2 regions of the Clostridium sp. X genome follow, and region 1 is predicted to be linked to the other one. Evidence: a T-box and tRNA genes for the amino acid it is inferred to sense, from the RefSeq annotation. Region 1 holds a T-box; the other holds one or more tRNA genes.
The links. A T-box is a leader RNA that pairs with one kind of tRNA and senses whether it is charged. The one in region 1 lies ahead of alaS (alanine--tRNA ligase), so its partner is inferred to be a tRNA-Ala.
Positions count from the first base shown of each region.

Region 1 (15,517 bases):
AATACTATTATTTCCTTAAAAATATGGCGCTAAATAAATTCATAACTGAGCCATATGTTTCGCTAGCTACAGGAAACTTATGTATAACAATTTCAGCAGTGTTTAAAGCTGTTAACAATAAAGAATACATCCTGTGTATAGACTTTAACCCAAAAGATATACACCTATAAAAAAAGTCAGCTATGCTGACATTAAAATAATGGGCACCTATAAAAAAAGTCAGCTATTATTAATTATCTTATTAAATGAAAAGGAAGTTGCGCATTTGCAACTTCCTTAATAATATTACATAGCATTTGAGAATATCCTCATTAAACTCTCTAAAAATTTAGTGAAAATAGAAGAGCTTTCGAAATATTCCTTATCAACTTGTGTTGATACATTTAGATCCTCTAGAAAAGCGCTTTCAAATTCTTTTGTAGTATTGGAATCATAAATAACTACATTAGCTTCAAAGTTAAGTTCAAAAGAGCGAATATCAATATTAGTATTGCCTAAAGTACATATGTTACCATCTATAGATACAGCCTTAGAATGTAGAAAAGAATCACATCTATAGAAATACACCTTTATACCATAGTCAACCATATCTTTAAGATATGAACGTGAAGCATTATATACAGAAAAATGGTCATATTTCCCAGGGAATAATATCCTTATATCTATACCGCTTAGAGCAGCTATTTTTAGTGCAACTATAAGACTTTCACTAGGAATAAAGTAGGGAGTCATAATATAAATATGATCCTTAGCACTATATATCATTTTTATAATACCTTCCATAATAGAAGGATTTTCAGAACTAGGACCTGATTCTACAACTTGTATTGGACATAAGTTATTATTATTAATTGTAGGGAAATATAGAAGCAGTTCATGTTTAGAAGAAATAAAATCTTTTTTTGACTTGTTTAACATGTAAAAATCATGAAAAAAGGAACTTTGAAGGCCTAAAACTGAATCACCCTGAATTTTTATATGGAGGTCTCTCCAAAAACCTAATTTTCCTTTTCCTAAATATTCATCTCCAACATTCATTCCTCCTATAAAGCCGACCTCTCCATCGATTATAGATATCTTTCGGTGATTTCTATAAAAGGGAGTGAAAATGTGAGAATAAAATAAAACATTGACTCCGGCATTGCGTAAGGCTCTTACATATTTACCGCTTAAGCCTAGAGATCCCAATCTATCTATAATAAATCTTACTTTAACTCCAGATTCAGCTTTTTCTATTAAAATGTCTTTAATTTCATTTCCGATTATATCATCTCTCACTATATAGTATTCTAGATGAATATGATGCTTTGCTTTTCTTAATTCCTTCTTTAATGTGTCAAATTTTTTTTCACCATCAATAAAAAATTCTATAGTGTTATTTGGAAAAAGAATAGAAAAATCATTTTTAATAAGAAGGTGCTGTATAAGATTAAATTTAGAATTTTGAATTTCTAAACCGTATCGTTTTTTTAGAACCTTATCAAGAAAGTCAGACTCATTTCTAAAACTTTTATTCCTCCAATTTCTTCCGATGAGAAAAAAAAGGACTATTCCTATAGGCATAGATATTATAAAAGTGAGTATCCAAGCGAAAGTACCTTTAGGGTCTCTTCTATCAAGTATTATAATTATTATACACACTATAGAAATTATAAGAAGAATAAGAGAGAAAATATCTTTTAAATCAAATGACATAGCACGACACTCCAAACACTAAAAATGTATTTTAGCAATTTCTAATATCATAGAAACTCTATACATTATTTATTCCCTAAGCTTAGTGCATTTTATGTAATGAAATTATAGAATAATAAGTTGTTTTAATTATTATTATGTAGTATATTTGTAAATGAAATTTCTATTAATAGCAAAAGGTGGGATTGAGGTGGATTTATTTGATCTTGCAGTGAATAAACAGGGTAGCAGGAGACCTCTGTCTGAAAGAATGAGACCACGAAATTTAAACGAATTCATAGGGCAAAGTAACATAGTAGGAAAAAAAAGGCTCCTTAGAAACCTTATAGAAGGAGATAACTTAACTTCAATTATTTTGTATGGACCTCCTGGGGTGGGGAAAACTACTTTAGCTTCTATAATATCTAAAGAAACTAAAAGTGAATTTTTAAAATTAAATGCTACTTCCATAGGAGTAAAAGATTTAAGAGATTATATAAATAAGGCAGAAGAGATCGTAAAGTTCTATGGGAAAAGGACTATATTTTTTATTGATGAAATTCATGTACTTAAGAAAGGTGCACAACAGGATTCCTTATTGGAGGCTGTTGAAAAAGGAATTGTAGTTTTGATTGGGGCTACTACTGAAAACCCTTATTTTGAATTAAATAGAGCTCTTATTAGTAGAGCAAAAGTATTTCAATTGGAAGAGCTAAAGAAAGAAGAATTAGTGAATATATTACTTAATGCTTTAAAAGATAAGGATAGAGGATATGGAAATATAAATATAGATATAGATAGGGAAAGTTTAGAGCTAATAAGTGAATTATCTGGAGGAGACGCAAGAAACAGTTTAAATACTTTAGAGTTAGCGGTATTATCTACTCAGAAAAATAAAGATGGAGTAATTATCTTAAATAAAGAGATTATTAAAGAATGTATACATAAGCCAGTAATAAATTATGATTCTACTGGAGATAATCATTATGATATAGTATCTGCTTTTATAAAAAGCATACGGGGTTCTGATACAGATGCAGCACTATACTGGTTTGGAAGAATGGTAGTAGGGGGAGAAGATCCGAGATTTATTGTTAGGAGACTTATAGTTCATGCATCGGAAGATATAGGAATGGCGGATATTAATGCTATGTTGATAGTCCATGCAGCATGGAACGCTCTTGAAACAGTGGGAATGCCAGAGGCTAGAATACCTATAGCACAGGCTATAATATACCTTTCTAAGGCTAAAAAATCGAATTCAGTATTAGTAGCAGTTGACGCTGCTATAGAAGATGCAAAAAATAGCCAATTTAGAGTTCCTAAACATTTAAGAGATACTCATTATAATGGAGCATTAGAACTTGGAAATTTGGGATATAAGTATCCGCATGATTTTCCGGGGAACTTTGTAGAACAGAATTATTTTCCAGAAGAAATGAAGAAAAAAAGGTACTATTTAGAAAAAAAGCAATGTTGACAATTATAGTCGGGTTTGATAATATATCAATATAGAATTACACTCACAGGGGAGTGGTTAAATGAAATTATCCACAAAAGGAAGATATGGAGTTAAAGCTATGGTTGATTTGGCAATACATTTTGGCGAAACGCCTGTGTCAATAAAAAGTATAGCTGAAAGACAAAATATATCTGAGTTTTATCTAGAACAGCTTTTTGCCCCTCTAAGAAAAGCTGGTTTAATAAGAAGTGTAAGAGGTGCTCAAGGGGGATATGTTTTAAACATGAATCCTAGCGAAATCACAGTAGATAAAATTATTGATGTATTAGAAGGACCTATAGAAATATCTAACTGTATTGAAAAAGGTGAATGCGACAATATGGATGTTTGTCCTACTAGATTGCTTTGGGAAAAGATGAAGAACAGTATAGATGAAGTAACTAAGTCTATTACACTTCAAGCTATGGCTGATGATTATAAAAATATGCGTATGTTAAAAAAGAGGAGTGAGCAATAATGGATAAAAAAGTTTATATGGATTATGCGGCTACTACATATACAAAACCTGAAGTTTTAGATGAGATGCTTCCGTATTTTACACAAAATTATGGAAATCCATCATCTTTTTATACTCTTTCAGATATAAACAAAAAGGCTATTAATAATGCTAGAACTAAGGTAGCTAAAGCTATAAATGCTGAAGCACATGAAATATATTTTACAGGTAGTGGTTCAGAGGCAGATAACTGGGCTATTAAAGGAATTGCATTAGCAAGAAAGAACAAAGGAAATCATATAATTACTACACAAATAGAACATCATGCAGTATTAAATACATGTAAGTTTTTAGAAAAAGATGGATTTGAAGTTACTTATCTTCCGGTTGATGAGCAAGGCGCTATAAAGATAGAAGATCTTAAAGCAGCAATTACTGAAAAGACTATATTGGTAACTGTAATGTTTGCTAACAATGAAATTGGAGTAATACAACCTATTAAAGAGATAGGAGCTATATGTAGAGAGAAAAAGATAATATTTCATACTGATGCAGTTCAGGCAGTTGCTCATGTTCCTGTTGATGTAAAAGAAATGAATATAGATTTACTTTCTTTAGCGGCACATAAGTTTTATGGTCCAAAAGGAGTTGGAGCTCTTTATATAAGAAATGGAGTTAAAGTTGAAAATCTAATTCATGGCGGAGGACAGGAAAGAGGAAAGAGACCTAGTACAGAAAATGTATCTGGAATAGTAGGCTTAGGAAAGGCTATTGAGCTTGCTGTTGATGAAATGGAACATGAAGGAAAAAGATTAGCTAAATTAAGAGACAGACTAATAGATGAACTTTTAGAGAGAATACCTCATGCTAAATTAAATGGACCAAAAGGGCAAGGAAGGTTACCGGGAAATGTTAACATAAGTTTCGTAGGAGTTGAAGGAGAGACTTTATTATTAGATTTAGATGATGTAGGAATATATGCGTCTACAGGAAGTGCTTGTGCATCTGGGGATCTTGAGGCATCACACGTACTATTATCTATAGGATTATCTCATGGAGTTGCCCATGGTTCTTTAAGATTAAGTCTTGGTTCAACAACGACAGAAGAAGATGTAGATTATCTCATAAGTGAGTTACCAAAAATAATTAAGAGAAGAAGAGAAATGTCACCGTATTGGGAACAATTCTTAAAAGAGAAGGGAGAAATTTAAAAATGTATACTGAAAAAGTAATGGATCATTTTAGAAACCCAAGAAATGTTGGAGAACTTGAGGATGCTAACGGAGTAGGTGAAGTTGGGAATGCTCAATGTGGAGATATAATGAAGATATATTTAAAAATTGAAGATAATATAGTTAAAGATATAAAATTTAAGACTTTCGGATGTGGATCTGCAATCGCATCTTCAAGTATGGCAACTGAACTTGTTAAGGGAAAAACAGTAGAAGAAGCTTGGAAATTAAGTAATAAAGCTGTTGCTGAAGCTCTTGAGGGGTTGCCACCTGTTAAAATGCACTGTTCTGTACTTGCTGAGGAAGCAATCCATAAAGCAATAAATGACTATAGAATAAAGAATGGTATGGAGCCTTGGGCAACGAAGAATCATTCTGATCATGTTCATCATGAAGTTCATGGACATTAATTTAGCTTTATAGAAATTTTTATAAATGAACTTTTATAGTATAAGAAAAGTATATTTCCTAATATAAAATCATAGATTACTTAAAAGAACTCCATGTTTTCATGGAGTTCTTTAGTTTTTATAATTATTTTCCATACATATTCATAAATGATTTTATCAGGATATTTCTTTTATATTTGGGTAAAATAAAGATAAAATATGCTAGAGTGGAGAATGTTATGTATAGAAGTAAAGATTTTATTCTCATGGATACTATAGATATAAATGGGAGAAAAATTGGTTTTGTAAGAGATGTCCTAGTAAATTTCAATAAAGGTTTTGTTGTAGGATTTAGTATTACTCCTTCTCGAATGTTTAAAAAAGTAATTAGTGTTTTAAAGGAAGATATATTAACTTTCAACAATAATATGATAGTTAAAAAAACTGGAGAAGAAGTATTATTAAATCTTTCTAATTTTAAAGGAATGGATGTACTAGATCATAAAGGAGACATCTTAGGTATGGTAGAAGATATAATTTTTGACATAAATAGCTTTAGAATTAAAGGATTAGTGATATCTGCAGGATTTATTCACAATCTATTGCATGGAAAGAAGATACTTCTTATAAAGGATTTAATACTTGGAGATAAAAATATTTTATATTTTGGAGATGCTAAAAAAATATGCTTTACAACCAATTCACATGAATTATTGGAAGTGAATAATAATGCTTAAGTTGAGTAGAAGTAAGTTAATTAAACCTCTAATATATTTTGTTGTAGTTGTAATTATTTTGTTAGTAATAATTAATGTAAATATAATTAATGATATAGCATTTTTGTTAATATTTTCGTTTATACTATCTTATAGTTTAAAGCCTATACAAAAGGTATTAATTAGAAGTGGAATAAGTACTAAAATTTCTTCATTAATATTAATGCTAAGTGTGATTATAAGCTTAATTCTGATAATTACAGTGTTAATACCTTCAGTATTTAAAGAAAGCCTAAGTTTAGGAAGTTCTTTAGATGAAATAGAAGGATATATCAGTATGCTATACCATAAGTTAAAACTAATAGAAAATAATAAAACTGTACATTCTATTTTAAGTAAAATATACAGTAAATTAAATACTTCTTTCTCAAATATGGTTAATAGGATGTTAGAAACAACGGCCGATATAGGAGAAAATGCACTAGCATTTGTTGTAGTTCCAATTGTAAGTTATTATTTTTTAAGTGATCCTGATTATATAGAAAACAAATTTCTTATGCTATGTCCTTTGAAAGGAAGAAATATAATAAAAAGAATCAATAAAGATATTGATAAAATTTTAGGAAGATATATTATAAGTCAATTTATGCTATGTATTATGGTTAGTATACTAACTTTTATAGCATTAGTTGTATTAAAAGTGAAATTCCCCATTATGCTTTCTATATTAAATGGAATATTAAACATAATTCCTTACTTTGGACCTATATTTGGAATGATTCCTCCTATAATAATAGCACTTTTGACATCCACTAAAACTGCCATGTATACAGCAGTTCTATTGTACTCTGTTCAATTGATAGAAGGTAATATATTATCGCCTAAAATAACAGGAGATAGTGTAAGTATGCATCCCTTAGCAGTAATACTAATTTTACTTGTGGGTGGAGAATTAGGAGGCTTTTGGGGTATGGTCTTAGCAGTGCCTGTAAGTGTAATACTAAAAGTTATATATGAGGATTTAAATTACTATTTGTTCTAGAAAAAAAGTTTTACAATATATCCAATATTGACATAAATATCTTTTTTTCTTATAATCAATATATCTTTATTATTAAACATATTGCACAAAATTATATAATTTGTAAGCGATGATTAGAATAAGTAAATAATATATTGTCATTCAGAGAGGAAGTGGATGGTGTGAACTTCTTGGCATGTTTATTGAAGCTATCTATGAGCTATAATAACTTTTAAGAGATATATACTTTGATTTACTTTGTATATATAATTAGGGTGGTACCACGGAAACTTTCGTCCCTTATTGGGAATGGAGGTTTTTTTGTTTATAAATTATAATTTTAATAATCTAACTGATTAATTTATACAAATATAATACATGGAGGTAACTACAAATGTTAAAGATGGGATTAAATGAAGTTAGAGAGGCATACTTAAAGTTTTTTGAAAATAAGAGTCATCTAAGACTTCAAAGTTCTTCACTAGTACCTAAAAATGATAAAAGTCTTTTGCTTATAAATGCTGGAATGGCACCATTAAAGCCTTACTTTACAGGATTACAAACTCCACCAAGTAAAAGAATAACTACTTGTCAAAAATGTGTGAGAACAGGGGATATTGAAAATGTAGGAAAGACATCAAGACATGCTACTTTTTTCGAGATGTTAGGAAACTTTTCTTTTGGTGATTATTTCAAGAATGAAGTTATTCCTTGGGCTTGGGAGTTTGTGACAGAGGTTTTGGAATTACCTAAGGATAAATTATATGTAACTATTTATTTAGACGATGATGAAGCTTACGATATTTGGACTTCTAAAACAGATGTTAATCCTAAACATATTTTTAGATTAGGAAAAGAGGATAATTTTTGGGAGCATGGTTTAGGACCTTGTGGACCATGTTCGGAAATCCATTTTTATAAGGATGAAGGAGAAATAATTTCTGCAGATGATTTTGAAGTAAAATCTGATGCAGATAGAGCAGTAGAGTTTTGGAATTTAGTTTTTACACAATTTGATAAAGATGAAGAAGGTAATTATAATAGATTAGCTTTCCCAAACATAGATACAGGAATGGGATTAGAAAGAATGGCAACTATTATGCAAGGCGTGGATACAATATTTGATGTAGACACAATTAAGAGTATTTGTGACAAAGCTTCAGAGATAGCGGGTGTTCAGTACGGAGAAGATAAAATTAAAGATATATCTTTAAGAATAATAACTGACCATGCAAGAAGTGTTACCTTTATGATTGGTGACGGTATTCTTCCGTCGAATGAGGGAAGAGGCTACGTATTAAGAAGATTGTTAAGAAGAGCGGCTAGACATGGACGCTTGTTAGGAATTAGTGGAGAGTTTTTGTATAATATAGTAGATACAGTTGAAGATAATTATGGAGAAGCCTATCCAGAAATAAAAGATAAAAAAGAATATATTAAGAAAGTTATTCAATTAGAAGAGGAAAGATTTGGAGAAACTATAGATTCAGGTATTGAAATATTAATGAACTATATTGATGAAATTGCAAAATCTAATAAAACAATCCTAAATGGAGATAAAGTATTTAAATTATATGATACTTATGGATTTCCACTTGAGTTAACACAAGAAATATTAGAAGAAAAAGGTTTAAGTATTGATATTGACGGTTTTAATCAAGAGATGAAGATTCAAAGAGATAGAGCTAGAGCTGCAAGAGCAGAACATACTTATATGGGTGCAGATGTAACGGTTTTAGACTCTATATCAGCAGATATAGACACAAGATTTGATGGATATGATAAATTAGATTTAAACTCAAAAATAGTAGCTATTATAAAAGATGATGAATTTGTAAATACCATAGAAGAAGGATCAACAGGAGTAATTGTTTCTGAAGTTACACCGTTTTATGCTGAAATGGGAGGGCAAGCAGGAGATAAAGGGATTATTTTTAATGAAAATTTTGAGGCAGTAGTAGAGGACTGTAAAAAAAATATTGGTGGAAAAACAATTCATTTTGTAAAAGTTTTAAAAGGAAGTGTAAATGTAGAAGAAGAAGTTACACTTAAAGTAGATACTGAGAGAAGAGACCGTATTGCAAAAAATCATAGTGCTACACATATGCTTCATGCTGCTCTACGTGAAGTTTTAGGAGAACATGTACATCAAGCGGGTTCTTTTGTTGATGATGAAAAACTTAGATTCGATTTTGCACATTTTGCTGCGGTGACACAAGAAGAATTAAATAAAGTAGAAGATTTAGTAAATGCAAAGATAATGGAAACTTATGAAGTTAAGACTGATGAGATGACACTTGAAGAAGCAAGAAATTCTGGGGCAACAGCATTATTTGATGAAAAATATGGAGAAAAAGTCAGAGTCGTTAAAGTTAAAGATTTTAGTGTGGAATTATGTGGTGGAACACATATAGACAATATTGGGAAAATAGGTATTTTCAAAATAGTGTCAGAAAGCGGTATAGCAGCAGGAATAAGAAGAATAGAAGCTATTACTGGAACAAGGGCTTTAAGATTTATAAATAGTAAGTATGAACTTATTAAAGATGTTTCAGAAATTCTTAAGTGTTCAGAAAAAGATATAATAAATAAATTAAATCAACAAACTTTAGAAATTAAAGAAAAAGAAAAAGAGATAACACAATTAAAGTCAAAAATAGCTGGAAATTCAGAAAGTGATATTCTAAGCAGTATTAAAGAAGTAAATGGAATTAAATTAGCTGTTGGTGCTTTGAATGATGTTGATGGAGAGGCATTAAGAGACTTATGCGATAAAATAAAGGATAAGATAGTAAGTGGAGTAGTAGTATTAGGAAGTACAAGTGAGAATAAAGTACAATTCATAGCTATGGCAACAAAAGATGTAATTTCTAAAGGAATCCATTGTGGTACTATTATAAGAGAAATAGCTAAAATCGCTGGTGGTGGCGGTGGTGGAAGACCAGATATGGCTCAAGCTGGTGGTAAGTTGCCAGAAAAGTTAAATGAAGCCATAGGTAATGTAGAAAAAGTAATGGAAGATTTAGTAAGATAGTATACTTTTTAATAAAAATGGTTTATAATAAAGTTAAGCAAAGTTACAAAGGAGAACTGCAATTCTAAAAAGGGGTGTAGCAGTTATGGGAATTAACGAAAATACTATGCAATTCGATATTTTAAAAAACAAAAAAGATATGACAAGGACAATTTTAGCTCAAGTTAATGATTCTCTTAAAGAAAAAGGATATAATCCTATAAATCAGCTAGTTGGATATCTGATTTCTGGTGATCCTACCTACATAACTAATTATAATGGGGCTAGGGCATTGATTAGGAAATTAGAAAGAGATGAACTTCTGGAAGAGGTACTAAAAGCTTATTTATCTATTAAATAAAAATGCCCTTATGGGCATTTTTATTTTAAGAATATACGAATATAACGTAAGGAGAACTTTATGAGAATACTTGGTTTAGATGTTGGAGATAGAACTATAGGGATAGCAGTAAGTGATCCTTTAGGATTTACGGCTCAAGGTATAACTACAATAAATAGAAAAAATAATGAATATGATATAGATGAGCTAATTAAGATTTGTAAAGAATATAGTATAGAAAGTATTGTTTGTGGTCTACCTAAAAACATGAATGGAACGCTAGGAGAGCAAGGGCAAAAGGTTCTAGATTTCTGTAGTTTAATAGAAGAAAATATAACTATACCGATAAAAATGTGGGATGAAAGGCTTACCACAGCTGCAGCAAATAGGGCAATGTTAGAAGCAAATTTATCAAGAGCAAAAAGGAAAAAAATAGTTGATAAGATAGCAGCTACTTATATTTTGCAAGGATATCTAGATAGTATATAAAATAAAAATAAGAAGGAGATTAAAAAAAATGGAAAATGAATTTAGCACAATTGTATTAAAAGATGATGAAGGTAATGAAATAGAATTTGAATTAGTAATGAAATTTGATATTGAAGATGATGAATATGTAATAGTTGCTCCAGTTGATGATGAGGATGCAGATGCAGTTGCTCTAAGAATTGAAAATGATGATGATGGAGAAGAAATATTTGTAACAATAGAAGATGAACAAGAATTTGCAATGGTAGCAGAAGCCTATGAAACATTGATGATGGAAAATGAATCTTTAAATTAGTATAACAAATGATTATCAGTTGACATGAAATGATAATTACTATTAAACTTGATTGTGGTTAGTGTTTTAGAAATTAAATGAATAAGTGTTTTCAATAACGAAATGAGGTATTAAGATGTATAATGTGTCTCCAATACAAATTGAAAATTTAAAAGAACAGTTAAAAATAAAAGGCTATAAACTAACTCCACAAAGAAGAGCTGTAGTAAATATTGTTCTAAATAATAAGGGGAATCATCTTACTGCAGAAGAAATGTATGATCTCGTAAAAAAAGAGTGTCCAGAGATAGGGTTAGCTACAATTTACAGAACAGTTCAATTACTTGAAGATATAGGTATTCTTTGTAAAATCAATTTAGATGATGGATGTAACAGATATGAGCTTCTAGATAATGAAGAAGCTCATCATCATCATCATTTAATTTGTAGACAATGTGGTAAGGTTCTAGAGGTTGAAGAGGACCTATTAGATAGTATTGAAAAAAATGTTGAAAGTAAATATAAATTTAGAATAGAGAATCATAGTGTAAAATTTCTGGGCGTTTGTAATGAATGCTTAGAAAAGTAAAACAGATAAAGAATCAATCAAAAGAAATTAAAGGAGGGTAGGGTATTGAAAAAGGAGAAAGATAAAGTGAAGATAATTCCTTTAGGCGGTCTAGGGGAAGTAGGAAAAAACATGACGGTTATTGAGTATAAAAATGAGATAATCTTAATAGACTGTGGTCTGAAATTTCCAGATGACGAGATGCTTGGAATAGATGTAGTAATACCGGATATTGGATATTTAACAAAAAATAGAGAAAAAGTAAAAGGAATATTTCTAACACATGGGCATGAAGATCATATAGGATCATTACCGTATGTATTAAAACAGCTAGATATACCGGTGTATGGAACTAAGTTAACACTGGGAATAGTAGAAAATAGATTAAAGGAAAGTGGTCTTTTAGCTACATCAACTTTGAATCGTGTTCAACCAAAAGATATTATAAAACTTGAACATTTATCAGTAGAATTTATTAGAACAAGTCATAGTATAGCAGATGCTGCTGCACTTGCTATTCATACACCTGTAGGAGTAATTTTACATACAGGAGATTTTAAAATTGACTACACACCTATTGATGGCCAAGTTGCCGACTTAGCTAGATTTGCAGAATTAGGGAAAAAAGGTGTAGCTATTATGTTGGCAGATAGTACAAATGTAGAGAGAACGGGTTATACAATGTCTGAAAGAACAGTAGGAGAAGCTTTTGAAAATATTTTTGCAAAGGCTACGGGTAGAATAATTGTGGCTACTTTTGCATCAAATATTCATAGAATTCAGCAAATAATTACTGCTTCTTCAAAACAAAATAGGAAGGTTGCAGTATCAGGAAGAAGCATGGAGAACATAGTTGCAGTAGCTTCTGAACTTGGTTATCTAACCTTTGATGAAGGAATACTAATAGGTATAGATGATATTAAAAGATATCCTAATGATAAAATAACTATTATAACTACAGGCAGTCAAGGAGAGCCCATGTCAGCTCTTTCGAGAATGGCTTCTGCAGACCATAAAAAAGTAAGTATAGTTGAAGGTGATATGATTATAATATCAGCCACTCCAATACCGGGTAATGAAAAGCTAGTTTCAAAGGTGATTAATTTACTGTTTAAACAAGGGGCGAATGTAATTTATGAAGCTTTAGCAGATGTTCACGTTTCGGGGCATGCATGTCAAGAGGAATTAAAATTAATGCACACTCTTGTAAAACCTAAGTTTTTTGTACCCGTACATGGTGAATATAGAATGTTAAAACAACATGCTGAACTAGCATTTAAAATGGGCATGCCGGAAGAAAATATTTTGATCGCAGAAAATGGAGATGTAATAGAAATTACTAGAGATCAGATAAGAAAAAATGGTACTGTAATATCAGGGCAAGTTTTTGTTGATGGATTAGGTGTAGGTGACGTTGGAAATATAGTTTTAAGAGATAGAAGACACTTATCGCAGGATGGTATTTTAACTGTAGTTGTAACAATTGCAAAAGAAAGTGGAAAAGTTATAGCTGGACCAGATATAATATCTAGAGGTTTTGTATATGTAAGAGAGTCAGAAGATTTGATGGAAGAGGCTAGAATTATAGTAAGAGATGCTTTAAGAGAGTGTGAAGAAAGAGCTATTACTGAATGGGCAGCTATTAAGTCTAAGATTAAAGATGTATTAAGAATGTTTTTATATGAAAGAACAAAGAGAAAACCTATGATATTACCTATAATTATGGAAGTGTAGATAGAATTTATTTAAGCTATAATTAGTATTTATTTAAATATATTGAAAAATATTGAAGAAATATGCTTGATATTAAGGATTTAGATGACAAAAAATAATAAAAAAACTACAAAGATTGACTTTTTAAGCATATAGCATTAGAATAGATATGTTAATCATAAAATTGGGTACTAAGTGTATCCAATTTTTATTTGGGAGGAAATATAATGGAATTATTCACTAGAAATGATATTAGAAATTTAGCAATTATTGCTCACGTTGACCATGGAAAGACAACTTTAGTTGACGCGATGCTTAGACAAAGTCACGTGTTTAGGGAAAATGAAAAAGTTCAAGAGAGAGTTATGGACTCTAATGATTTAGAAAAAGAGAGAGGAATAACTATATTATCTAAAAATACTGCTATAATGTATAGTGGAGTTAAAATAAATATAGTAGATACACCGGGACATGCTGACTTTGGTGGAGAAGTTGAACGTGTTCTTACAATGGTAGACTGTGTATTATTAGTAGTTGATGCTTATGAAGGACCGATGCCGCAGACTAAATTTGTTCTTAAAAAAGCTTTAGAGTTATCATTAAGACCAATAGTTGTAATAAATAAAATTGATAAACCTAATGCAAGACCAGAAGAAGTAATAGATGAAGTTTTTGATCTGTTTGTTGAACTTGGAGCTGATGATGAGCAACTTGATTTCCCTATAGTTTATGCATCTGCTAGAGATGGTTTTGCAAAGAAAGAAGTAGAAGATGAAAGTGAAAATATGACTCCATTGTTTGATGCTATAATAAAGAATGTAAAAGCACCAACAGGTTATATAGATCAACCACTTCAATTATTAGTTACTACAATTGATTATAATGAATATGTAGGAAGAATAGCTATTGGAAGAATAGCAAGAGGAAGTATAGCAAGAAATCAACAAGTAGCAATAGTGCAAAAAGATGGTTCAAAGAGAACTATTAAGATATCAAATTTATATGTATATAATGGACTAAAAAGAGAAGAGGTTCAAGAGGCTAAATTAGGAGATATAGTTGCTGTATCAGGAATTCCAGATATTAATATAGGGGAGACGATAGCAGATGCAAGTAATCCAGAAGCTTTAGCTTTTGTAGACATTGATGAACCGACTCTTAGTATGTACTTTATGGTTAATGATTCACCATTTGCTGGTCAAGAAGGAGAATATGTAACTTCAAGACATTTGAGAGACAGACTATTTAAAGAGTTAGAAACTAATGTAAGCTTGAGAATAAAAGAGAGCGACTTAGGAGACTCATTTGAAGTAAGTGGAAGAGGAGAACTTCATTTATCAATTTTAATTGAGACAATGAGAAGAGAAGGTTATGAATTTCAAGTTTCAAAGCCATCTGTTATTTTCCGTGAAGTAAATGGTAGAAAACATGAACCAATAGAGTATCTTACTATAGATGTTCCAGAGGAGTTTATGGGAGTTATAATGGAAAAGTTAGGACCGAGAAAAGCAGAAATGGTTAATATGACTTCTGCTGTTAATGGATACTCTAGACTAGAATTTAATATACCAGCAAGAGGGTTAATTGGTTTTAGAAATGAATTTATGACTGATACAAAAGGTAATGGTATAATGAATCATGTATTTGAAGGATATGAAGAATATAGAGGAGATATACCAGATAGAACTAGAGGATCACTTATAGCTTTTGAAACAGGAGAAGCTATAACATATGGACTATTTAATGCTCAAGAAAGAGGAAGATTATTTATAACACCTGCTACACCAGTTTATTCTGGAATGATTGTTGGTGAATGCTCAAGAGCTGAAGATATTGATGTTAATGTATGTAAGAAAAAGCACTTAAGTAATACAAGATCTTCAGGTTCTGATGATGCATTAAAACTTATACCAGCAGTACAAATGAGTTTAGAGCAATGTTTAGAATTTATAGCTGCAGATGAGCTGGTTGAAGTTACTCCGAAAACTATAAGAATGAGAAAAAAATTACTAGATAGTACAGAAAGAAAAAGAGCTTCAAGAAATAAATAATTAATATGGAGTGTAGTAATGAAAAGGAAAAAATTAGTCATTATAATTACGTTAGTTATTTTGTTAATTTTTCTTGGAA
Region 1 is NZ_CM146912.1:2,707,976-2,723,492, reverse strand. It holds gene ACX0KU_RS13745 (EAL domain-containing protein) at 1-170, shown strand, start outside; gene cls (cardiolipin synthase) at 286-1,695, opposite strand; gene ACX0KU_RS13735 (replication-associated recombination protein A) at 1,886-3,154, shown strand; gene ACX0KU_RS13730 (RrF2 family transcriptional regulator) at 3,216-3,653, shown strand; gene nifS (cysteine desulfurase NifS) at 3,653-4,843, shown strand; gene nifU (Fe-S cluster assembly scaffold protein NifU) at 4,846-5,274, shown strand; gene ACX0KU_RS13715 (PRC-barrel domain-containing protein) at 5,493-5,990, shown strand; gene ACX0KU_RS13710 (AI-2E family transporter) at 5,983-7,011, shown strand; T-box leader at 7,112-7,294, shown strand; gene alaS (alanine--tRNA ligase) at 7,385-10,024, shown strand; gene ACX0KU_RS13700 (IreB family regulatory phosphoprotein) at 10,110-10,364, shown strand; gene ruvX (Holliday junction resolvase RuvX) at 10,425-10,832, shown strand; gene ACX0KU_RS13690 (DUF1292 domain-containing protein) at 10,861-11,127, shown strand; gene ACX0KU_RS13685 (Fur family transcriptional regulator) at 11,243-11,695, shown strand; gene ACX0KU_RS13680 (ribonuclease J) at 11,741-13,408, shown strand; gene typA (translational GTPase TypA) at 13,615-15,438, shown strand; gene mltG (endolytic transglycosylase MltG) at 15,457-15,517, shown strand, end outside.

Region 2 (15,517 bases), 660 kb from region 1:
ATATGAAAAATACATAGGAGGAATTATTAATGTCTAAACAAAAAAAATTCGTTGAAGCTATAACTGCAATGGATGTAGATTTTGCACAATGGTATACAGACATCGTAAAAAAAGCTGAGCTTGTTGATTATTCAAGCGTTAAAGGGTGTATGATTATACGTCCTTACGGCTATGCAATTTGGGAAAACATACAAAAAAACCTAGATGAGAGATTTAAAGCAACAGGACATGAAAATGTATATATGCCAATGTTTATCCCTGAGAGTTTACTTCAAAAGGAGAAGGATCACGTTGAAGGCTTTGCTCCAGAGGTTGCTTGGGTAACTCACGGTGGAAGTGAAGAACTTGCTGAAAAGCTATGTGTTCGTCCAACTTCTGAGACTTTATTCTGTGATCACTATGCAAAGATAATTCAATCTTATAATGATCTTCCAAAGAAGTATAACCAATGGTGTTCTGTTGTAAGATGGGAGAAAACAACTCGTCCTTTCTTAAGAACTACAGAATTTCTATGGCAAGAGGGTCATACAGCACATGCAACCCCTGAAGAATCACACCAAGAAACTATTGATATGCTAAATGTTTATGCAGAATTCTGTGAAAATGTTTTAGCAATTCCAGTAGTAAAAGGACAAAAAACTGAGAAAGAAAAATTTGCTGGTGCAAAAGCAACATATACAATAGAAAGCTTAATGCATGATGGTAAGGCTCTTCAATCTGGTACATCTCATAACTTTGGAGATAACTTTGCTAAAGCCTTTAACATCCAATACACAGATAAAAACAGCCAGCTTCAATACGTTCACCAAACTTCTTGGGGAATGACAACTAGACTTATTGGCGCAATTATAATGGTACATGGTGATGATAGTGGTCTTAAACTTCCACCAAGAATAGCTCCAACTCAAATAGTAATCGTACCTGTTGCTCAACATAAAGAGGGAGTTATTGAAAAGGCTCAAGAACTTAAAGCTAGAATTGCAAAGTTTGCTAGAGTTGGCATAGATATTAGCGATAAAATGCCTGGCTGGAAATATAATGAATACGAAATGAAGGGCGTTCCAGTACGTCTTGAAGTTGGTCCAAAGGATATAGAAAATAATCAAGTTGTCCTAGTACGTCGTGATACTCGTGAAAAGCTAGTAGTATCAATGAATGATCTTGAAACTGCAATACCAAAGCTTTTAGAAGATATTCAAAATGCTATGTATGAACACGCTTTAAAACACAGAGAAGAAAAAACTTACTCTGCAACAACTTTTGATGAACTTAAAGAAATTGCTGACACTAAACCTGGCTTTATAAAAGCTATGTGGTGTGAAGAAAAAGCTTGTGAAGAAAAGCTAAAAGAAGTTGTAGGAATAACTTCAAGATGTATGCCTTTTGAGCAAGAAAAGCTTTCTGAGAAATGTATTTGCTGTGGCAAGGAAGCTAAGAAAATGGTTTACTGGGGAAAAGCATACTAAAATAGTAGCTAATCTCTAATCTCTAATCACTAGTCGCTAGTCACTATATAAAAAACTTAGGAGGATTCTTTTAGAATCCTCCTAAGTTTTTTCATTTTATACTTTTATATATAAGCATACTGCTACTTGAGTTTTACAATACTAAATACTAATCACAAACAAACCAATTCTCAACCTTATGTAGCTATTATTGATTGGTCTAGGTGAAAATTGTTTTAATCTTTCTGCCAAGCTCTTTTCCTAAAATATAATGACTTTCCTCACTTAAGTGACTTCCATCTACTTCACTGGTTGAGATTATTTCATTTGAATCTAATAAATAGTATTGCCTATTGTCAAATATATTTTTAAACTGTTCTGATATATCTTTGCACTTTTCTTCTGCCCCCATAAAAACACCTCTTTGCTCGTTTAATTCTCTTATAGCAGGTGGTGTTACTACTAGTACCTCTGGTGATTTTCCTTCCTCTGGTCCTGTTCCACTAGTTTTTATTATTTTGGCAAGAGTTTCAACAGCTTTTGATACGTCAAAAGAATTAACTGAAAATCTATATTTAAAGTCATTAGCTCCAAGATAAATTATAACTATATCTATAGGCTTATGAGTATGTAAACAAGGCAAAAGATAGGTCTTACCGTTCTTATATTGACCATCTATTGGGTCATTCCACACAGTTGTCCTTCCATTTAAGCCTTCCACAATTACCTCAAATTCTTCTCCTAATTCTTTTTGTAGAACACTACTCCACCTTTTTTCCTTTGGATATCTAGATCTATTTAAAGGATTATATCCCCAAGTATTTGAATCTCCATAACATAATATTGTCTTCATCATAATCTCCTTTATTTTTAGTACTTTATTTATATTTTTTCTCATGTTCTAAAAGCCATTCCTTAAAATGCAATCCTCCTGCATATCCTACTAATTTTCCATTACTTCCAATAACTCTGTGACAAGGAATAACTATAGCAATCTTATTTTTATTATTTGAATTCCCTACAGCTCTCACTGCCTTTTCATTTCCTACAGCTATGGCTATATCCTTATAACTTACTACTTTTCCATAAGGAATATCAGATAATGCTCTCCAGACTTTCTTTTGAAAATCTGTTCCATCAATATTTAGCTTAAGATTGAAATCTTTTCTCTTTCCTTGAAAGTACTCATCTAATTGATCATAAGCATCCTGTAGTACTTTAGGAGTTTCAGTGACTTCTCCTTCTTTTTCAACAAAATCAATTCTAGTTATAGCATCTTCTAAGCTTGTAATTTCAATTACTCCCACTTCAGATCTATAATAAATTTTATATTCCATACCTATATAAATTTCCTCTCTATACGTAATTAATGTTAAGAGGCAGGCTCTTAACATTATAATTACATTTTGTCACTTATTTTTGTATACTTTCTTCCTAAATAGTCCTCTACTATTACTTCTATTTCTTCATAACTATATAATGCATTTTCATACTGAAGGTTTGTGCTATAGCTAATTCTTTCTAATTTATGTCCCTCACGCACCTCAAAAGGCTCTATCTCATAACGTGCATTAGAATCTATTATTTTGCCATCCTTTAATACTTCAATTTCCTTCTTTAGCTCATCATTACTATAGACCTTTACTCTAATATTCTTTAGTTTTAATAAGTTCTCATCAAGTTTTATATTTTTACCTAATTTCTCTGGAGCTAGATACAAATCAGTTACGCTTGTAATGTTAACTTCAAATTTAAAGTTTACTTTATTCGCTGAAGTACTCTTTTCTCTTGGCATAGCTTGTATATCAACCCTGTTACTTAAGCTTTCTAAGAAGTTAATCTCTGTTAAATTTTCACTTATATTATTATCATTATTCTTGGCAATTATCTTAAATTTATAATTATTTTCATAGGGTAGTGTTATCTGAGTACTATAATTTAAATTTCCTAAATCTTCTGCAGCTACTTCAGTCCACTTATCCCCATTACTATTATCTTTTCCCGTATATAATAAATACATTTTATAATCCTTACTTAATTCACGCATACTCCATTTAAATTTAACAGTAACACTGTCTAAATTCTTACTTATATCTACGATACTATAATCTATATTTCGAACCCACTTTTGTTCTTCAACAATCTGATTAACAGTATGTGATACAGAAGAACTTATGTTGTTAATGCTCCTATCTAGACTATTTATATTATTGTTTATATTACTCACTTCTTGCCTTAGACTTACTATATGAAAATACATTTTCATATTAAATATAATAAATATAGCAATTAATATATATATTTTATATTTTTTCAATTCCTCATCCCCCTATAATCTCTAATTAATATTATACCATAAAGTGGATTAAAACGTTAATTTTAGGGGCCTATCACCTATACCTGCTTAAATTCTTTAAACAATAAAAAACTCATCTTCATATGAAGATGAGTTTTTTATTGGAGCGGGTAAAGGGAATCGAACCCTTGTGTTCAGCTTGGAAGGCTGACGTTCTACCATTGAACCATACCCGCATATTAAATTGTTTGGTGGGTCTAAATGGACTCGAACCATCGACCTCACGCTTATCAGGCGTGCGCTCTAACCAGCTGAGCTATAGACCCATAAATGGTGGAGATAAAGAGATTCGAACTCTTGACCCCCTGCGTGCAAGGCAGGTGCTCTCCCAACTGAGCTATACCCCCAAATATTTTGTATCGTTAACACAAAACATATATTATCATAATTTTTATTTCCATAAAACAAGCTATATTCCAATACTGTAGTTTATATGTTTTATTCTTTACTTTTCTCAGTATAGGTAACAAATTCACCCAAAGATACACCCGGATAAGTTTCCTTGTTTTTTTTAACTTTTATGCAAAACTATTTATACTTTATTTGGATTAATACATCTTCTACCTTTGTATTTAGAGAATCAATATCTATATTATTTATATCTCTGTCTTGTATTTTATATCTACTTTTTAACTCTAAAATCCTATAGACACTCTCATCTATTCTCTCTTCTAAAATCTCATTTTTTACCACTGAAAGCTTTATTTTATCTATTGCTTTTATGGAATTTTCGTAATTCTTACATATTAAAATAATGTCTGAGCCTGCCTTAACTGACTTTAGAGCAGCATCTTCAATTGTATAGTGTTTTGCAATAGCCTGCATTTCCATATCATCTGTAATTACTAACCCATCAAAATTTAGCTTATTTCTAAGTAGATCTGTAATTATATGCTTTGAAATAGATGCTGGATAGTCCTTATCTAGCTTAGGAAGTAGAATATGAGCTATCATTATAGCATCGGCTCCCTCTTCAATAGCATATTTAAAGGGTATTAACTCAAAGCTCTCTAGTCTATTATAATCATAATAAACAACAGGAAGTTTTAAATGTGAGTCCTCTGTAGTATCACCATGTCCTGGAAAATGCTTTACTACAGGGATAACCCCTTGTTCTGATAAGCCTTTCATTGTTGCAACTCCAAGTTTTTTAACCCTCTCTGGTTCTACTCCAAAAGCTCTATCTCCAATAACCTTGTTTTTAGAATTACTATATATATCTAGTACCGGAGCAAAATCCATATTAAAACCAAAAGCTTTTAATTTTTCTCCTGTAACCTCTCCAACCTGAAAAGAAATATTACTATCCTCTGTCTTACCTATACTCATACTACTTGGGAATCTTTTTATTTCCTTTGGAAGCCTGGATACTCTACCTCCTTCCTCATCTATAGACATGAATAAAGGAGCTTTATTATTCTTATTAAAATCTTTTAGTGAATTCATAAGCTGCAGAAGCCTATTAGAACCTTTTATATTCCTATCGAAGAATATAACTCCTCCCACATATCTTTTTTCAATGAGATCCTTTATTTTAGTATCAGCTTCATATCCCTCAAAGCCTACAATAAACATCTGTCCTATCTTTTCATCTATAGACATAGCATTAATCTTTTCTTTTATAGGATCATCTTTTTCCACCTCAACTACTTCAGGTACTTTAGGTATATCTTCTTTCTCCTCTTTAACTAGAGTGCAACTTGACATTATCATTGCTAAAACTATTATATAAACTATCTTCTTAATCTTTTTTATCATAATATTCTCCTTAATTAGGTAGCTTAGTTTATTAAAAACTAGCTCATTATTAAATTCACCATATTATTCCTATTATTATTATAACTCATTATTTTTATATAAATCACTAACTTAAGCTAAAGTTTTCTAATTAGCTTTCGATATATATAGATAGTAAAACTTTTATATACAAACAAAGGTTGGTGAAATTATGGAAGTAAATAATTCTAAGCAAATTGAACAATTTATGCAATTTCAGTTAATGACAGAAATGTTTAAACAATCAGCTGGTGATTCCCCTGCTTTTCAGTTAGTAATGGAGGGACTTCTAAAAGCATCAACAGATAGTGCTGGAAATATGGATTTGAGTAAACTTGGCTTTAGAGAAGCTGATTTAAGTCAACTTGGATATGCTGGTAATGAACGACTTACTAATATATATAAAGATATTGATACATCAATTAAAACTAATAATACTACTATAGAAGAAGCTGTTGATAAAGCTTCAAGAAAGTATGGAATAGATAAAGCATTAATAATGGCTGTAATTAAGCAAGAATCTTCCTTCAATCCTAACTCTACTTCTCACGCTGGTGCTCAGGGGCTTATGCAATTAATGCCTGGTACTGCTCGTGAGCTTGGTGTTACTAATTCCTATGACATTGAACAAAATGTTGATGGAGGAACTAGATATTTAAAATCCATGCTAGAAATGCACGGCAACTCAAAGCAGTTAGCACTTGCTGCATATAATGCAGGTCCAGGAACCCTTAGAAGACGTGGTGTAGATACTATAGAAGAAATATCTAAACTTCCTTCTGAAACAAAGGATTATGTTAAAAAGGTAATGAAATACTACGGAAAATAACATATAAAATATAAGACACATAGTATCACACTATGTGTCTTATATTTTATATGAAACTATTCTTCCATAGCTTCATCCTTATGTACCTTTCTATATTTCACCATGAGTTCCGAGAAAAGATCTGCGGAATATGGAGGTGTAAAGGTAATAGCATTAGCTCCAGCCTCTATAGTCGCTTTTATTGTATCCTCTGTAGGTCCTCCCGTAGCTATTATAGGTATATTGGGGAATTTAGACCTTATTCCTTTAACTATATCTGTAGTTCTTTTAGCTCCTGATACGTTTAAAATATCTGCTCCTGCATCTATTCTAGCTTGTATATCTTCATACTCTGAAACTACAGTAACAACTACTGGTATGTCTATAGTTTTTCTTACACTCTTTAATACTTCATTAGGGGTAGGATTGTTTAATACAACTCCTATAGCTCCTTTAAACTCAGCATCTAATGCTAAGTTTACTACTCTTTTACCAGTAGTTACCCCTCCTCCTACACCACAAAATACCGGTATATCTGCTGCCATAACTAGGGCTGCTGTTATAAGGGGTTGAGGAGTGAAAGGGTATACTGCCATTATTGCATCTGCATTAGTATTTCTTATTACTGCTACGTCAGTACTAAAAACTAAAGACTTTATTCTTTTACCTAAAATTATTATACCACTTGCATCTCTTATAACCTTAGGTACTTGGATCATATGACTTCTTAAATTTCCACTTATTTCAGGTGCATTTTTCTTCATAAAAATTCTCCTCATATAATTGTTTACTGTATTTTTTTATAATCACTTCATAAGTTTTTATATTTTCTCAAACACATAATACTTTTATAATTATTTTATTTTTCATTATTATATAAGTATATTCTACCATATTTTAAATTTAAGTGACTACTCTTTTATTAATACAAAAAAAGGATATACTTATAATTTCCTATAAACTGAAAAAGTTAATGTTCGGTAAAGTTACACTCTACCGAACATTTAAAATTACTTTATCGTGATTTTGCCCTTTAAAGTTGGGACACTTGAAAGTTCCTTTGATACAGAATAGAATTCATAGTCATATACTCCTTTTGACAAAGGAAGTTCTTCTAGGTTAATATTAAAAATTTCACTCTCTCCTTGTAATAATGTCTTTTCAGAGAGCATTTGTATAAAGTTCTTATCTTGCGACCAGGTATACACATGTTTACCATCTTTATAAAATTTCATATCAAATTTTTGTCCACTTGTGTATGTTAGTTTTATAGGATTTTCAGTTTGATTTTTAACTTCTACTATTAATTCCTTACCACTGGTACTCTTCACTTCATATTTTAAAGGGAAATATGCAATTCCTGAGTTATCCTTCTTTATTAATTTACCTGTTTTGTGTGGTATATTTCTCATTTCATTAGCCACTAAATAAAATTCATACTTATATTCTCCAGCTTTTAACTTTAAATCAGATAAATCTATGCTATACTCTAATTTTCCTTTTGCTGCTATTTCTTTATTCACTATCATCTCTCCAAAAGCTTTATCATCAGACCATTTATATATTTGCTTACCTTCTTTATTATATAAAATAAAATCATATTCCTGAGTACTTCCAAAAGTTAATTTAACCTTTGAGTTTAATGGATTAGATACAATAATATTTAACTTATTACCTTCCTTATCTTGATTAACATTATAAATATTTACTCCATTTTTTACAGTGGCATTTTCTAGTCCTAATCCATTTTCATTTTTATAAGATACTACAGTACTACACCCAACTAAACTTGTAACGATTATCATACTTGCTATAATTACACTTAATTTTTTATTTTTCATATTTCTTTCACCTTCCACTACTCTATTTTTAACAAGGTTCATTGCAATGATTCCTATTTTATTATTTACTACGAAGACAAAATATAAATAGTTTTTTATGTAATAACTTTTTTATAACTTATGATAAAAGTAAAAGCAGCAAACCTAGTCTCTTATCTAAGTCCACTGCTCTTAATATATTAATTAATTACTTAATTAACTACTTATTCATTTCCATCTATTTGTTTAAGATCTATATGAATTATGTTATTTAAAGGCACTGATCTTTGAACTTCTTTTATTAAACCTCTTACTATAGTACCATTTAATTTAATATTCATTATACTGTTTTGTCCATATCTTAACATATACTTCTCTACCTGATTTTTTTCTAATGATAAGGGTACTTCACCTAAACTTCCACCATACAATATGCAAGGTATTTCACCCATTCTTCTTAACTCTTTTATACCACAATCACCTTTTTTACTTCTTAAACTTCCAGATAGCTCGTACATTCTTTTACCCCCTTAAATAATGTTAATTTTAATCCTTTTCTCAACAATTTACTTAATGTGTCTGCTGAGGTTAACAATTTTTGTCTTATCGTAATATAAATATATTCATGATTTTTAATATTATTCTAAGGGGTAATATAAATAAAAAAAGAACTGTATACACAGTTCTCATATTTGCTATTATCTATTAAATCCTCTATTATTTCCTGATTGTTGCTTTCTATTTCTTCTACACTCTGGACATCTTACAGGATCATTTTCAAATCCTTTTTCTTTGTAAAACTCTTGTTCTCCTTGAGTAAACACAAATTCTTTTCCACAATCTTTACATACTAATGTTCTATCTGCCATTATAAAACTCTCCTTTTTTCTTAAATGCGATGGTTTATTGATACTTTTATCGCTCTATTTTATATATAAGTTTATCATATTAATAATTACTATTCAATAGAATTTCAGTAATTTTTTTCAATTTTTTCCACATTAAACACTAGTTTTTTCTACACAAAAACTCATTAATGTTATAAGACTTTTTTATTAAATGTATATAATCCGTAATTATGTCTAGAATTTAAATAAAAGTTAATGAGGTGGTATAAATGAATACTTATTCTAAGTTTTTTTTACTAATAGGGATTTTAATATTATTTAAACTACTAAATAAATATTTAATGTCCTTTAATAATAAAATTGAAAACAGATTCAAAGAAGAAAAACTTATGTACGGATTAACTTCCAGACATTTCTTATCTCAGCTAAGTTTTAGCGAGTTTGAGGAATTCTGCAGTTATTATCTAACAAAAAATAACTATGCTAATATCAACTTTGTATCTGAATCATTTCACGGAGGATTAACTCTAATTTGTAGTGATTCTAACTTCAATAAGATATATGTGAGTTGTATTCAATCAGATTCTAAAGAAAATAATAACAATGATGATTATAACTCAATAGGACGTCCAGAACTTCAAAAGTTTATTGGCTGTATGCTACATGATGAAATTCTCAATGGCATAGTTATGAGTAATGGATATTTTACTAAAGAAGCTATGGATTACGTTAATAGTCTTCCTAAGGAATATAACATACAACTTATGGATGGAATTAGCTTATCTAAATCCTGCTGGGATATTAGAAAAAAGAATATTATAGATCTTTCATTAATAGATGTAATTTCACAATAATTTTAAAGAGGTGAATATTTATGTATTACTATCTTGCTGTGATTTTTAATAACTTATTTAAATTTATAAATACTATACTCCTTATTATCATAGGATTTAAATTTATAAAGCTAGTTTTAAAATCTACAAACTTACTAAAAATGTATCGTAGTGAATATGAAAATGTCGAGCGATTAAAACAAGGATCTATTAATCTAAAAGACCTTCATAGTCTATCTCCTCTTGAATTCGAACATTGGTGTGCTGAACTTCTTGAGAGTAAAGGTTATACTGATGTGATTATAACTCCTCCAAGTAAAGACGGTGGAAAAGATATTATATGTAAAAGTGGAACTGAAGTACACTATGTTGAATGTAAAAGATATTTATATTCAAATGATGCAAGTTACTTTATAGATATTGAAGTTATTAGAAAGTTACTTGGAGCTATGGAAGGCGATGGTATCAAAAATGGAATAGTAATGACAAGTGGTATTGTGACTCAAGATGTTATTGATTATGTTCACTCCTTACCTTCTTCTTATTCTATAACCATATATGATGGGAAAGATTTAGTCAACGAGCACTCTAATCTAATAGATACTACTCCCGCTAAAGCCTTGTCATAGATTCTAAAGACAATCACTAGTCACCAATCTCTAATCGCTAAAATCAAAATCTTGGTTTTGTCTGATAGCGATTAGAGACTAGAGATTATTAATGATTTATAAATATCCCCCATCTACAGTAATTATCTGAGATGTAATGTATTTAGACTCATTACTTGCTAGAAATACAGCTAGTTTAGCTATATCTTCTCCCTCTCCGAATTTCATCATAGGTATTTCTTCTTCTAAAGCTTTCTTTTCTTCACTTGACATCCATCTATTCATTTCCGTATCTATTACACCTGGCTGAATAGCATTAACTCTTATTCCTGAGGTTGCAAGTTCTTTTCCTAGTGCTCTTGTAAATGAATTTACTCCACCCTTAGAGGCTGAATATAAAACTTCACAGGATGCACCAACTTGTCCCCACATAGATGATATATTAATAATACTTCCACTTCTTTTTTCTAGCATATACTTGACTGCATTATGACAGGTATTAAAAATGCCTTTTAGATTTGTATCTATAAGACTATCAAAATCTTCTTCTTTCATATCTATAAATAGTCCTACCTTAGATACCGCAGCATTATTAACTAAAACATCTATTCTACCAAATCTATGTATTATATCTTTTATCATTCTATTTGTAAATTCATAACTACTAATATCACCCTTTATACTTATTGCATAACCACCCATAGCTTTAATATCTTCTAAAGTTTCTTCTGCTGCTATATCATTATTCTTATAGTTAATGATTATGGATGCTCCTAGCCTAGAAAACTCTTTAGCTATACTCCTCCCAATCCCCCTACTTCCTCCTGTAATTAAGACAATCTTCCCCTTAAACTTCATATATTTACCCACCTTTAGAAATATACATTATAATGAAAATATAAATATCAGTTCTTCTTTTGTCAAGAAAAATCTATAATTCATTTATATATTCATTTGAGGCCTATGTTAGTAATAACCTTATATGGTTGTATTCCTTTTACTATAAGTTTTATAACCTCATTTTTCATCTCATCATATTTGTTAAAGGTATTTATTGCTTTTTCTAAGTTATTATATACTTTCCAATAGCCAAACATTAATGCCTTTTTATGAGGGAACTCTATAAATTCAATTACATCCTCTATAGGATATCCTAAAAATATTCCCATCTCATGAGGACACAAATTTATATATCTTTCCTTTAAATGCTGTAAACATTCATCTATATCCATACTTTTACTATATCCGTATTTTTCAAGAAAATTTAAATTACTCTCTTCTTCTAATAATAGTTTTATCTGTTCTTCATTATAAAAAAGGACAACTTCACTATCTTCTATTCTTTTTAACTCGAAAAACTTTATATTTAGCTCTTCTTTTATACTATTTTTATACTTTTGCCAAAAATCATAAAGCTTCTTTTTTCCTTTATTATGAAATATTATAAGATATGAAGGTTTTATTTTGCCTAAAGCCGGAGCTGCATTATATGCTATTATAGATAAGAGATAACTTCTATCATCAAGTTTATCTATAAAATTCATGAAATTCTCAGATAATTTATTCATATAAATCTCCCTCATCTTCACTATTTTAAATCATAGTAAATACACTATTTGTATTATAGTGTGTACATTGCTGGGAAACTTAATACTTTTAAATAAAAAATCATAAATATAGAAATCTCTACATTTATGATTTATGTAATTTTTTTATATAGATTGCGTTTTAAACTTATTCACATATTCTAATAGCCTATGTGCACTTATAGAGTTTTCATTAGACTCTCCTGTAATAGTCTCATTTTTATTACTTATCTCTCTAATGCTTTCCCCTATTTTACAAGAGGCTATAGTAGCTTCACTAACTGAAATATTTATCTCTTCCATATTATTTACTATATCATCTATAGATAAAGAAATATTATCTGTTGCCTGTGTCAAGTTTTCAATGATATCTTTGATTATATCTCCATCGCTTTTATATGCTTCTCCTATGTTTATAAAATTATCATAGTCTTTTATAGTTTCTTTTTCTATAACATCTAGAGTATTCTCTGAAGAAATTGCCAATTCATCAACTGCGGTTAATACATTTTTTACAAGACTTTGAATATCTTCAACAGTGCTTGAAGTCTCTTCTGATAATTTTCTTATTTCTTGAGCAACTACTGCAAACCCTTTTCCTGATTCTCCAGCTCTTGCAGCCTCAATAGCAGCATTTAATGCCAAAAGATTAGTTTGTTTTGATATAGCAAGAATACTATCAGCCATTTTTGATACTTCATTAACTACTTTAGCATCATTTATGGATTTTTCTAACTCTTCTTTTGAATTCTTATATATATCCACTATTCTATCCTTAGATTCATAAGTTTTATTTTTTATATTATCAGCCTTTACCTTTATTTCCCCAGCAGCTTGAAATCCACTTTTTATATTTTTTAAAGTATTTTCAACTTCATTTTTAACCTTTTGAGTTTTTTCTGTTATATCATAAAGATTACTATTTGAATTTTCCATTCCTGCTGTAATTTCCTCACATGAAGCCTGTACTTGCTGTAAAAGATTATTAACTTCATTAATCATACTATTGGTATTCTCAGAAGAATTAGACGTTTTACAGCTTTCCTCTTTAACTAAATTAATTACTTTTTCAAGTTTATCCACTGCTGTATTTAAGGCATATGCTGTCTTTGCAAACTCATCTTTTCTCGTTATACTTATTCTATGTGATAGATTACGTTCTGCTAATTTTTCAGCATAGTTCTCCATTTTAACAAGAGGCTTTTTTATATCTCTAGCAAAAGCTATTCCTACTATAATTCCTAAAATTATAAATCCTAGTGTTCCAATGATAATATTAGTTCTTAATTTATCTACTTCTTTAAAAACTTCATCTTTAGGTAGTGTTAAAGCTAATGCCCATTCAGTATTAGGCACTGGAGCATAAGATATAATCATATCTTTTCCATTTACAGAATATAAATCATACCCATACTCCTTGTTTATCATTTTATTTTGTATCTGCGCTAATTTAGTAAAGCTATCATCATTCTTCGCTTTGTCTATATCATTATCTCTTTTTAATACTAAGTTCATGTCCTTATGTGCTGCTTTTGCTCCTGTTTCATCTATAACAAATGCATATCCTTCTTCTCCTACTTTTGTCTTTTGAACTATTACATTTAACTTAGATAAGTCTAACTCTGCAACAATAACACCTAGAACTTCTCCAGAATTATTTTTTATAGGAGCTGATATACCAAGTATTAAATTATTATGTCCACCTGAACCTAGTATGGGATTTGAAATACTTGCTCTCCCTATCAATCCATCCCTTAAATATTTTGTGTCTTTATTTTCTGGAGATAAATTAATTTTATTACTAAGTCCATTTGTAAAATACATAGTTCCATCTTTACCTAATATGCTAAGCTTGTTATAACCCATTCTACCAGCTTCAGTTATCATAACTGTTTTTTGAGTATTAAAATCCATACTTTGAATATCTGGTCTTGTAGCGAATATACTTAAAGACTTTGTATTTTCGTCTACTAATGCTGTTATTAGTTTTGCCCCATCCTCTGCTCTATTTAATAAAGTTGTACTTATACTATCTTTTAAAGCTTTAGAAGAACTACTATAAGAAATAAATCCTAATATAGAACATATTATCATAACAAGCAAGGTAATTTGAATGATTATTTTAGTTCCTATACTCTTAAAAACATATATATTTTTCGTTTTTCTACTGATTATATTATCTTTATGTTTTCCAATGTCTTTAAACCATTTATTAGGTTTTTTATTTGAATCTTTTAATTTAATTTTTTTCGACTTAACTTTTAAAAACATATTTTTAATAGAAACTAATTTTATTCCTTTTAACTTTGCAATAATACTCTTCATGTATATTACCCCTTACCTAGATAATTTTAGTAATGAACTTATTAACCACATTCTATCATCTCTAAAATAAATAAATTCAATTGTAAAGAGGTTTTAACAATAATTTACATAGACTTATCATAGATTTATACAAAAAATAAAGAGTATATAAGATTGAATACTAATCTTATATACTCTTTATCTCATTATTATTTTAATTTAGCTATAAGGAAATTACTCTTTATCCCTAATTGCTTAAATTTTGATTCATACTCTGTCATAATGTTTTCTTCTGCATATTCACTATTGTGTAAATCATAAGTTTTAAATAATATTTCAAATCCGCTTTCTGAAAAATATTCAAATGATTCATCAAATAGTTCTAAGTCGTCGGTCTTAAAATGAATTTCTGTCCCTGGCTTTATAAACTTTTTATACTTATCTAAAAATTTCGTATGTGTAAGTCTTCTCTTTTTATGTCTATCCTTTGGCCAAGGATTGCAGAAATTTATATATATTCTACTTATTTCATTTTCTCCAAAAATCTCTTCAATAAATGCAATTTGCATCGCTATTATTCTTGCATTGTTAAGCTCTGCCTTTAATAAGTTTTTAAGAGCATATACTAAAATCTCATCTTTTATATCTACAGAAATTAAGTTCTTATCTGGATATTTTGTTCCTACTTGAGCAGCGAAACCACCTCTTCCACAGCCAAGTTCTAAATATATATCATTATCATTCTTAAACTCTTCTCTCCATCGTCCCTTTAACTCTTTTGCTTCTTCAAAAGACTTAAACAAAGGGCTTGCTTCTAGCTCAGGTCTTGCCCATCTTTTCTTCCTTAGTCTCATATTAATCTATTCCTCCTTGGAGTAAACTATACTCTCATATTATCCTAAGTTTATATTATACTTTAATACTATCTACCAGACAACCATTTAGCTCTTTTTAATAGCTTAAAATTCTGTTTATACGAAAGTTCCTACTTTTTCCTTACGCTTCCATAATTCCTTCCATTAATGCAAAGTAAGTACTAAAGTATAAACCTAACTATATTTATAAAGAAATCTAAAAGTAATGATGCAGGTCCATCTAAAATAAAATCAATTAAAGCATATCCGCCAAAAATA
Region 2 is NZ_CM146912.1:255,345-270,861, forward strand. It holds gene proS (proline--tRNA ligase) at 30-1,466, shown strand; gene ACX0KU_RS01205 (SGNH/GDSL hydrolase family protein) at 1,666-2,343, opposite strand; gene ACX0KU_RS01210 (methylated-DNA--[protein]-cysteine S-methyltransferase) at 2,324-2,782, opposite strand; gene ACX0KU_RS01215 (hypothetical protein) at 2,845-3,762, opposite strand; tRNA gene ACX0KU_RS01220 (tRNA-Gly) at 3,904-3,977, opposite strand; tRNA gene ACX0KU_RS01225 (tRNA-Ile) at 3,991-4,067, opposite strand; tRNA gene ACX0KU_RS01230 (tRNA-Ala) at 4,073-4,148, opposite strand; gene nagZ (beta-N-acetylhexosaminidase) at 4,330-5,559, opposite strand; gene ACX0KU_RS01240 (lytic transglycosylase domain-containing protein) at 5,750-6,406, shown strand; gene ACX0KU_RS01245 (hydrolase) at 6,463-7,149, opposite strand; gene ACX0KU_RS01250 (BsuPI-related putative proteinase inhibitor) at 7,396-8,226, opposite strand; gene ACX0KU_RS01255 (hypothetical protein) at 8,430-8,723, opposite strand; gene ACX0KU_RS01260 (zinc-ribbon domain-containing protein) at 8,904-9,074, opposite strand; gene ACX0KU_RS01265 (restriction endonuclease) at 9,323-9,907, shown strand; gene ACX0KU_RS01270 (restriction endonuclease) at 9,928-10,515, shown strand; gene ymfI (elongation factor P 5-aminopentanone reductase) at 10,612-11,352, opposite strand; gene ACX0KU_RS01280 (DUF3793 family protein) at 11,445-12,062, opposite strand; gene ACX0KU_RS01285 (methyl-accepting chemotaxis protein) at 12,207-14,405, opposite strand; gene trmB (tRNA (guanosine(46)-N7)-methyltransferase TrmB) at 14,594-15,238, opposite strand; gene ACX0KU_RS01295 (site-2 protease family protein) at 15,421-15,517, opposite strand, start outside.
Region 2: it has a tRNA-Ala gene. The T-box ahead of alaS (alanine--tRNA ligase) is inferred to sense a tRNA for this amino acid. The anticodon was not compared.